2 regions of the Stappia indica genome follow, and region 2 is predicted to be linked to the other one. Evidence: riboswitches for the same ligand, from Rfam matches in the RefSeq annotation. Region 2 holds a riboswitch; the other holds the start of a gene.

Region 1 (5,110 bases), 260 kb from region 2:
CGTCCCATCGCCGAATGGAAAGATCTGATCCGTTCGCAATCCGGCCTGAAACACATGGAACTGGTGGCCTGGCTGAAGGCGACGCACGGGCTCGGGCACGGCCACGCCAATGCGCTGGTCGCCCATACGCTCGCCGAGGAGACGTGAGGGCGGGCGCTGTCTTGCGCGTCCGGCCGAACCTGTCAGACTCGCGAAGGGTCTCGCGCCCCGAATGAGGGAACTTGGCCAGGCCGCGGCGCGTTGGCCTCGGAGGAGGGGCTCGGTCCCCGAATGTGATTTTTCGCGAAATGTCGAGGCAAAGCTCATGGATGCGTCCACCCTGCCGGCTCTTTTCGGGTTTCTGGCAGCCTGTTTTCTCGCCGCCCTGACCGGGGCGCTGTTCCGCCCCGGCGAGTGGTACGAGCAGCTGAAGAAGCCGTCCTGGCGACCGCCCAACAAGCTGTTCGCGCCGGTCTGGACGGTGCTCTACGTGATGATCGCGGTGTCCGGCTGGCTGGTCTGGCGCGAGGCGGGCTTTGCAGGTGCCGCCCTGCCGTTCACCGTCTACGGCATCCAGCTGGTGCTCAACGGCATCTGGACGCCGCTGTTCTTCGGCCTGCACCGCCCGGACCTCGGCATGATCGACATCGTGCTGGTGTGGCTGTCGATTGTCGCGACGATTCTACTGTTCTGGCCGTTGCACATGCTCGCAGCGCTGCTGCTCGTGCCCTATCTCGCCTGGGTCACCTTCGCCGCCGCGCTGAACTTCTCGATCTGGCAGCTGAACCGGGAGGGGTGAGGGCAACGCAAATCACCGCGCGGCGCGATGCGTCGTGCGGTGGCAGCAGATCGGATATTTGGAAGAATTGGAGAAGGAGTGGCTCCCCGGGCCGGATTCGAACCAGCGACCAAGCGGTTAACAGCCGCTTGCTCTACCACTGAGCTACCGGGGATCACAAGTCACGCGGGGCAGCTGCACCGCGTCGGTGGCAGGCGTATAGCAAACTGCGCCGCCGCTTGCCAAGCCCTTTGTCGCAAAACTTTTCCACAGTCGGAGCGCGCCGCGGGTATCGGGGCTTTTTCGCCTGCGTCGGCAAATGCTCCGCAGCGGAAGGCATGCAAGGCCTTTCCGCCTCGCTGCTGGACGCGGGCCCCTTCGGCAGGCTATGAGTCGTCATCCTCCGGTCCTTTCTGACGGACGAAGTCCGATGAAAGGGGAAAGTCGGAATGCGGTGGGGGAGGACCCAAATCGGGCTCCCGAATCCGCAGCTGCCCCCGCAACTGTGAGCGGCGAGCCTTCCTGCGTGAACCACTGGGCCTTTCGGTCCGGGAAGGGCAGGGCGAGGCATTGACCCGCGAGCCAGGAGACGAGCCGGATCATCCGGACCCTTTCTCAAGGGCCCGGCCCGAAACGTCACGCGCCGTCGGGTGGACGGCAGGAGGCCAGAATGTTCCCGTTGAAGGGCGCCCGCCGCTTCAGCTCTCCCGGCATATCCAGCCGCGGGGAGACCTGCGCGTGAGCGATGCTCCCGCATCCGGTTCTGTACAGGTCACGGCCCGCACCGTGCTGGTGACGGGCGGCGCACGCTCGGGCAAGAGCCTTTATGCCGAAGGGCTGGTGAACGCGTCGCAGCGCGAGCGCGTCTATGTCGCCACCTGCACGCCCTTCGACGACGAGATGCACCAGCGCATCGACCGCCACCGCGACCAGCGGGGCGAGGGCTGGCGCACCATCGAGGAGCCGCGCGATCTGACCGGCGTCATCGCCGCCGAAAGCACGGAGGGGCGCGCCATCCTCGTCGATTGCCTGACGCTGTGGCTCAGCAACCTCATATTCGCCGAGGCCGATCCGGAAGCGGAAACGGCCCGGCTCGCCGGGGCGCTGCGTGCCGCGCCCGGCCCCGTCGTTCTCGTCACCAACGAGGTCGGCTCGGGCATCGTGCCCGACAACGCGCTCGCCCGCCGCTTTCGCGACGAGCAGGGTCGCCTCAATCGCCGCATCGCGGAACTCGCCGATGTAGCGGTGCTTGTCGCCGCCGGCCTGCCGCTCGTTCTCAAGCCATCCCACCTCCAGCCGGAGATCCGTCTATGACCGCTTCCACGCCCCGCACTGCCGGCAAGATCCCGGCCACCATCGTCACCGGCTTCCTGGGGGCCGGCAAGACGACCCTGCTCTCCAACCTGCTGCGCGAGGCGAAGGGCAAGCGCATCGCCCTCATCGTCAACGAGTTCGGCGACATGGGCTTCGACGGCTCTCTGGTTGACGGCTGCGCCGATCCGGACTGCGCCGCGGAAGAGGTGGTGGAACTGACCAACGGCTGCATCTGCTGCACCGTCGCCGACGATTTCCTCCCCACCATGGAAATGCTGATCGCCCGTGACGAGGCGCCGGACCACATCGTCATCGAGACCTCGGGCCTTGCCCTGCCGCAGCCGCTGGTGCGCGCCTTTTCCTGGCCGAGCGTCCGGAACCGGGTGACGGTGGACGCGGTGGTGACGGTGGTGGATGTGGCGGCCGTCGCCGAAGGGCGGGTGACGGGCGACGAGGTGGCGCTGGCCGCGCAGCGCGCCGCCGACGAGGCGCTGGACCACGACAGCCCGGTGGAGGAACTGTTCGAGGACCAGCTGGTCTGCGCCGATCTCGTCGTGCTGAACAAGGCCGATCTCGTCGACGCGGCGACGCTGGAGCGCGTGCGCGCCGAGGTCGCCGGCCGGGTTCGCGCGGCGGTGGAGATCGTTGCGGCGGAAAAGGGCATGCTCGCCGCCGACGTGCTGCTCGGCCGGATGAGCGCCTCGGAAGAGGACATGCACGGGCGCGAGAGCCATCACGAGCATCATCACCACGACGACCACGACCACGACCATGATCACGACGACGACGATCATGACCACGATCATCACCATCATCATCACGACCATGACGACTTCGTCAGCCATGTGGTCGAGCTCGCCCCGCTGGCCTCGCTGAAGGACCTGGAGGCGCGCGTTGCCGCCGCCATGGCGGTGCCCGGCGTGCTGCGCATCAAGGGCGCGGTCGGCATCGAGGGCAAGGCGGCCCCGGCGATGGTGCAGGCGGTCGGCCCGCGCGTCGAGGCGTGGTTTGCACGCGATGCACGCGGTCCCGGCCGGGTCGTTGTGATCGGCCTTGCCGGCTTCGACCTTGCCCGCGTCGAGGGCCTGCTCGCCAGCGCGCTCGCGGCCTGATCCGGGCGGCAGGCTAGGCACGGCGACAGGGCAGGAGACGGCATGCATATTCTCGCAGGGCGCAGCGGACGCATCGACCAGGGCGACGAGGCGGTCGATCTCGGCCAGTCGCCGGCCGATGTCGTGGTGCTGTCGGCCGCCGATACGGAACTCGCCTCCCTCGCCGCTGTGGCAGCGGGCGGCGGGGCGGGGCAGCCGAGCCTGCGTCTTGCCAACCTGATGGCCCTGTCGCACCCCTATTCGGTCGACATGTATGCCGAGCAGACGGTGGCGGGCTCGCGCCTCGTCGTGCTGCGCCTGCTCGGCGGGGCGGAATACTGGCCCTATGGCGTCGAGCGGCTGACCGAGACGGCGCGCGGCCACGGCCTGCATCTGGCGGTGATGCCGGGCGACGACCGCTGGGACGCGGACCTCGCCGCCCGCTCCACGCTGCCGGTCGACGAGGTGAGGCACCTGTGGCGCTATCTCGCCGAGGGCGGGGCGGAGAATCTCGGCAACTTCCTGCGCTACGCCGCGCATCTGCTGGACGGGGCGGAGGAGCCCGATCCGCCGCGCCCGCTGCCGCGCGCCGGCCTGCTGCTGCCCGGCCGCTCACGCCCGACGCTGGCCGACCTGCGGGCGACCTGGGCCGATCCTGCCGCCCCCGTTGCCGCCATCGTCTTCTACAAGGCCTTGATGCAGAGCGCGGCGACCGCGCCGGTCGAGGCCCTGTGCGAAGCTCTGGCGGGCGAGGGCATCAACCCGCTGCCGATCTTCGTCTCCTCGCTGAAGGAGGCCGAATCCGCCTCCGTGCTGGCCGCGCTCTTCGCCGAGGCGCCGCCCGCCGTGGTGCTCAACGCCACCGCCTTCGCCGTCTCGAAGGCCGGCGAGGCGCACAGCGGAACGCCGCTCGATGCGCCGGGCGTGCCGGTGCTGCAGGTGGTGTTCTCCTCGTCCTCGGAAGAGGGCTGGCGCGACGCCGACCAGGGCCTGTCGATCCGCGATCTCGCCATGCATGTGGTGATGCCGGAGGTGGACGGGCGCATTCTCACCCGCGCCGTCTCGTTCAAGGAGCAGGCGCCGCACGATCCGCTGACCCAGTCCGCGACCATGCGCTTCGTGCCGAAGCCCGACCGGGTGGCCTTCGTCGCCGCCCAGGCCGCGCGGATCGCCCGTCTTGCCGCCACCCCGGCGGCGGAGCGCAAGGTGGCGCTGATCCTTGCCAACTATCCCAACAAGGACGGGCGCCTTGCCAATGGCGTCGGCCTCGACACGCCGGCCTCCTGCGCGCGCCTGTTGCAGGCGCTTGCCATCGAGGGCTACCGCATCGACGGCGCGCCGCAGGGTTCTGCCGAGCTGATGGCGCGGATCAGCGACGGCCCGACCAACGACATCGCCGCCCGCCGCGTGCGCCATGGCGGCGCTGAGCTGCCGCTTGCCGACTACGCGGCGGCCTTCGCCCGGCTGCCGCAGGCGGTGCGCGAGGCGGTCAACGCCCGTTGGGGGGAGCCGCAAGACGATCCGCATGTGGAGGAGGGGGCGTTCCGCCTCGCTGTGACGGGCTTCGGTAATGCGGTCGTCGGCATCCAGCCGGCGCGTGGCTACAACATCGATCCCAAGGCGACCTATCACGACCCGGACCTGGTGCCGCCGCACCACTATTTCGCCTTCTACATCTGGCTGCGCGAGGCATTCGGTGTCCACGCCGTGGTGCATCTGGGCAAGCACGGCAATCTCGAATGGCTGCCGGGCAAGGCGCTGGCGCTGTCGCAAGACTGTTTCCCCGAAGCGGTGCTCGGGCCGCTACCCAACATCTATCCCTTCATCGTCAACGATCCGGGCGAGGGGGCGCAGGCCAAGCGCCGCACCTCCGCCGTCATCGTCGACCACCTGACGCCGCCGCTGGCGCGGGCCGAAAGCCACGGCGTCGCCGCCGAGCTGGAGGTGC
Region 2 (5,110 bases):
CGCACCGAAGGTGGTGGCCTCGATCAAGCCGGTCCATTCGCTCGTCGCCTCGGTGATGCAGGGTGTGGCCGAGCCGCAGCTGATCATCGAGGGCGCCGGATCGCCGCACACCTACAGCCTGCGCCCCTCGCAGGCGCGGGCGCTGCAGGAGGCCGACCTGATCTTCTGGATCGGCCATGAGCTGGAGGCCTTCCTTGAAAAGCCGGTCGAGACCATCGGCACCGGCGCGAAGTCCATCGAGCTGATCGACGCGCACGGCCTCGTCAAGCTGCCCTTCCGCGAGGGCGGCGCGTTCGAGGGCCATGATCATGGGGAGCACGGGGGGGAGCATGGACATGCCGACCATGACGAGGACAAGCACGACGACCATGCCGGCCACGACCATGACGAGACGCATGGGCATGACGACGGGCACGGGCATGCCCATGGCGCCTTCGACGCGCATATCTGGCTCGATCCGGAAAACGCCAAGGCCATGGTGAGCGAGATCGCCGAGGCGCTGTCGGCAGCCGATCCGGACAACGCCGCTGCCTATGAGGCCAATGCGGCCAAGACCGTCGAGCGGATCGAGACGATGCGCACCGACATCGACGCGCGGCTGGCGCCGCTGCGCGGCAAGGGCTTCATCGTCTTCCACGACGGCTACCAGTATTTCGAGAAGCGCTTCGGCGTGACCGCCTCCGGCTCGATCACCGTCAGCCCGGAAGTGATGCCGGGCGCGGAGCGCGTCACCGAGATCAAGGCACGCATCGGCGAGCTGGGCGCGACCTGCGTCTTCGCCGAGCCGCAGTTCGAGCCGAAGCTGATCCAGGTGGTGACCGAGGGCACCAAGGCCCGCTCGGGCGTGCTCGACCCGCTGGGCGCGGAGCTTGCCGACGGGCCGGACCTCTATTTCGGCCTGATCGACGGGCTCGCCAGCTCGATGGAACAGTGCCTTGGCAGCAACGGCTGAGGCTTTCCCCTCCCCCAAGGGGATGGGAGGCCGTGCCCTTCTCTCAGGATGTCATCCCGGTCAAGCAAAGCGCAGAACCGGGAACCATTGGCACCCGCAGCAAGCGTGAGGCGGAGGGCGTTGGCGGTCTCCCCGGCTGTCATACCTGCGAAGGCAGGTATCCAGTATCCGCCGGGATGGGCAGGTTTGCGCAAGCAGTTCCCCAGCCTCGGCGAGGGGCGCTCGCGGCGACGTCACGGCTCGGGCCGCACGACCTGGGGTTACTGGATCCCGGTCTTCGGCTGCGCCGAAACCGGGACGACAGGCGGAGCGTGGGCGCGCGTCGGCGTGTCCTCGCAACCGCTCTGGGAACGAATGGGCCCCGGATCTCGCGATGCTCGTCCGGGGTGACGGCAGAGAGGATGCGAGGCCGTGCCCTTCTCTCAGGTTGTCATTCCGGCGCGCGCTCCGCGTGCCCAAGGGTACGGCCGTGGGAATAGAAGATCGTGGCGGTTCCGGCCGCCATTCTTTCGGTCAAGCAATGTTATGTAATAACATAATAAGCCAATCCGGCGCTGGCAGCCTCCGCCTGCCCGCCGTCAACCAGGAGTTTTCGCGATGGACAATCGCCTCCCCGTCACCGTCCTGTCCGGCTTTCTGGGCGCCGGCAAGACGACCCTGCTCAACCACATCCTCAACAATCGCGAGGGGCTGCGGGTCGCCGTCATCGTCAACGACATGAGCGAGGTGAACATCGATGCCAGCCTGGTGCGCGAGGGCGGCGGCAACGTCTCGCGAACCCAGGAGCGGCTGGTGGAGATGACCAATGGCTGCATCTGCTGCACGCTGCGCGAGGACCTGTTGCGCGAGGTGCAGGCGCTGGCGACAGAAGGCCGCTTCGACCACCTGGTGATCGAATCCACCGGCATTTCCGAGCCGCTGCCGGTCGCCTCGACCTTCGAGTTCCGTGACGAGGAGGGCGAGAGCCTGAGCGACGTGGCGCGGCTCGACTCGATGGTGACGGTGGTGGATGCGGCAAGCCTCCTGAAGGACTACGGCTCCACCGACTTCCTCACAGAGCGGGGAGAATCGCTCGGCGAGGAGGACGAGCGCACGCTGGTCGACCTGCTCGTCGACCAGATCGAGTTCGCCGACACGATCATCCTCAACAAGGTGAGCGATGCCCGCCCGCAGGACCTTGCAGCCGCGCGCCAGATCGTGCGCGGTCTGAACCCGGACGCGGTGGTGATGGAAACCGACCGCTCGGCGGTCCCCTTGCGCGACGTGCTGGGCACCGGCCGTTTCGACTTCGAAAAGGCGCATGAACATCCGCTGTGGTTCAAGGAGCTGAACGGCTTTGCCGACCATGTGCCGGAAACGGAGGAATACGGCATCCGCTCCTTCGTCTACCGGGCGCGCCGGCCCTTCGCCCCGCGCGCGCTGAGCCGCTTCGTGCACAAGAGCTGGCCGGGGGTGATCCGCGCCAAGGGCTTCTTCTGGCTGGCGACGCGGCCGCAGTTCGTCGGCGAGATCAGCCAGGCCGGCGCCTTCGTCACCACCGAAAAGCGCGGATTGTGGTGGTCGGCGGTGCCGCGCCAGCACTGGCCCGAGTCGCCCGACTGGCGGCGGGCGATGGAGCCCTACATGCATCCCGTGTGGGGCGACCGGCGGCAGGAGATCGTCTTCATCGGCACCGCCGGCATGGATGAAGCGGCGATCCGGGCCGAGCTCGACGCGGCACTGGTCGCCGACACCGGCTTCCATCCGGAGCGCTGGACCGGGCTCGACGACCCCTTCCCCGCCTGGGGCAGCGCGGCGGCCTAGGTCGTGAACTCATAATTCTGACGAGAAACGGTATGCCCGAACCCGATCGGATACAAGAAGCAAGACCGCAGGAAACCATCAGGTTTTCAAGGGTTTGCGACGCTGTTGCCGGCGGGTTCCGGCATACCCGAAGGGCGTCGGTCGAGCTGCGATCTGCGGCGTCGGACCGCTCGGCCGGGGGACCTGCCCCGGCCCTCGCGATCCTCCTGGCATATCTTTGCCCGACCGGACGCCGTTTCCGGCACAATTATGAGTCCACGACCTGAACCAGCGACGATGGCTTTGGGTGATTGGCCTTGAAGCGGTCCCCGTCATCTGCCAGTTTGGCGGCGATGGTTGCCGACGGCCGAACCGCCAGAGGCATGAAAAGGGAACACGGTGAGGCGTACCCATCAGGGGCCGAGACCGTGGCTGCCCCCGCAACTGTAAGCGGCCGGGGCCGACGTCCTTTACCGGACGAATGGCCCAGGCCCAGCCGCACGATGCCACTGCCCGAAGCCGGGCGGGAAGGCGCGGCCGGGCCGGACCCGCGAGCCAGGAGACCTGCCATCTCCCGCAACGACGACCGGACGGGGTGTTCCGGGAAGGTAGCCATGACACGCAACGATTCCATCTTCCGCCCATCCAGGGTCTTTGTCCGCAGCCTGCCGAACCTTGCGGCCGAACGCGCGGGGCAGCGCCATGGCGCATGATCTCGCGCTCGGCGAACGCCGCATGGAGGCAGCGCCTGAAATGCGCCGGCACTGCATCACCGTATGCACCACCTGCCGGGACCCGGAAACGCGCGCGCGCCCGGGTGCGGACCTCATCGAGACCCTGAACGCGGCGCTTGCCGAAAACGGTCTGGCGCATGTGAGCGTTGAGGGCGCGGCCTGCATGGCCGGCTGCTCGCGCCCCTGCACGGTCGCCTATCAGGCCGAGTGCAAGGCGAGCTATCTCTTTGGCGACATCGAGCCGGCGCGCGACGTGGAGACGCTTGTCGCCTTCGCCCGGCAATATGCCGAGCTCGAGGACGGCTGGTGCTCCTCGCTGCAGCGCCCGGACGGGCTGAAGGGCAAGACGCTGGCGCGCATGCCCGCCCTGCCCGCTTTCGCCCCCGGAGTGCCGGGGCGGAGGGACAGCGCATGAGCCATCACAGCGGAACCCCGGTGGTGCTGGAGCTGCAAAAGGTCGGCTACCGGCCGCGCGGCGCGGATGCGCTCCTCTCCGACCTGACGCTGCATGTGCATGACGGCGAGATCCTCGTCGTCGCCGGGCCCAATGGTGCCGGCAAGTCGACGCTGATCCGGCTGATCGCCGGGCTGAGCGAACCGACCGGCGGCGAGATGCGGCTCGGCGGCAAGCCGTATCGCGACGTGCCTATCACCGAGCGCGCCCGCATCATCGCCTATGTCGGCCAGAGCGAGGAAAGCTGCGACCGGCTGACCGTCTCGCAATATGTCTCGCTCGGCCAGCTGCCGCATCACCGCACCGGCGGGCGCGAGGCGAGCACCAGGGCGACCGACGAGGCGCTGGCGCTGGCCGACCTGACGCGGTTTGCCGGCCGGCGCATGGGCGAGATCTCCGGCGGCGAACGCCAGCGGGCGAAGATCGCCCGCGCCGTCTGCCAGCGCCCGCGCATCCTGGTGCTGGACGAGCCGACCAACCATCTCGATCCGCTGGCGCGCGGCGAGCTGCTCAGCCTCGTCTCCGGCCTCGGCATCACCGTGGTGGCGGCCCTGCACGACCTCACCCTGATCGAAGCCTTCGCCAGCCATGTGGCGCTGATCCAGGACGGACGGCTGGTCGCCCACGGCCACCCGGTCGAGGTGCTGTCGAGCGAGCGGGTGCGCGCGGTCTTCAGCGTCGACATGCACCGGATGCAGCATCCGGTCGAGGCCCGCCAGATCAGCGTGCTGGACATCCCGATCGAAGGGCGGTTCGGCGCCGCAACCCTGCCGGGAGAGGCACCCCGACCAGCCGCACCCGGTGCTCCGCATCTGCGTGCGGTGGCAACGCGCGGCTGAGCCGCGCCCTCACCTTTTTCCAGAGTTTTCACGGTTTTTCATCCTCACCAGGAGTCTGTCCCCCATGACCCGTTCCGGCCTCAAGCGCCTGTCCCTGTTCGCCGCCGCGATGGCCTTCGCCGCGCCGGCCCTCGCCTTTCCCGTCACCGTCGACAATTGCGGGACGCCGCTGACCTTCGAGGCGGCGCCCGAACGCATCGTGGTGCAGGACATCAACATGAGCGAGATGGCCTTCGCGCTCGGCCTGCAGGACCGCATGGTCGGCGTCAGCGGCATCAGCGGCTGGTACAAGACCAGCGAGGCGTTCGACCGCAAGCGCGGCGACATCCCCGAGATCGCGCCGAAATAT

The links. A riboswitch is a leader RNA that binds a small molecule or an ion and turns the genes downstream of it on or off. The one in region 2 is predicted to bind cobalamin.
Region 1: another riboswitch for cobalamin. It lies ahead of cobU (bifunctional adenosylcobinamide kinase/adenosylcobinamide-phosphate guanylyltransferase); the one in region 2 lies ahead of GH266_RS23100 (DUF1636 family protein).

Annotation. Positions count from the first base shown of each region.
Region 1 covers NZ_CP046908.1:4,829,331-4,834,440, forward strand. The annotation lists gene GH266_RS22160 (DUF4287 domain-containing protein) at 1-147, shown strand, start outside; gene GH266_RS22165 (TspO/MBR family protein) at 305-778, shown strand; tRNA gene GH266_RS22170 (tRNA-Asn) at 858-932, opposite strand; cobalamin riboswitch at 1,145-1,370, shown strand; gene cobU (bifunctional adenosylcobinamide kinase/adenosylcobinamide-phosphate guanylyltransferase) at 1,496-2,071, shown strand; gene cobW (cobalamin biosynthesis protein CobW) at 2,068-3,183, shown strand; gene cobN (cobaltochelatase subunit CobN) at 3,226-5,110, shown strand, end outside.
Region 2 covers NZ_CP046908.1:5,086,590-5,091,699, reverse strand. The annotation lists gene znuA (zinc ABC transporter substrate-binding protein ZnuA) at 1-952, shown strand, start outside; gene GH266_RS23105 (GTP-binding protein) at 1,550-2,755, shown strand; cobalamin riboswitch at 3,072-3,320, shown strand; gene GH266_RS23100 (DUF1636 family protein) at 3,437-3,883, shown strand; gene GH266_RS23095 (ABC transporter ATP-binding protein) at 3,880-4,761, shown strand; gene GH266_RS23090 (ABC transporter substrate-binding protein) at 4,826-5,110, shown strand, end outside.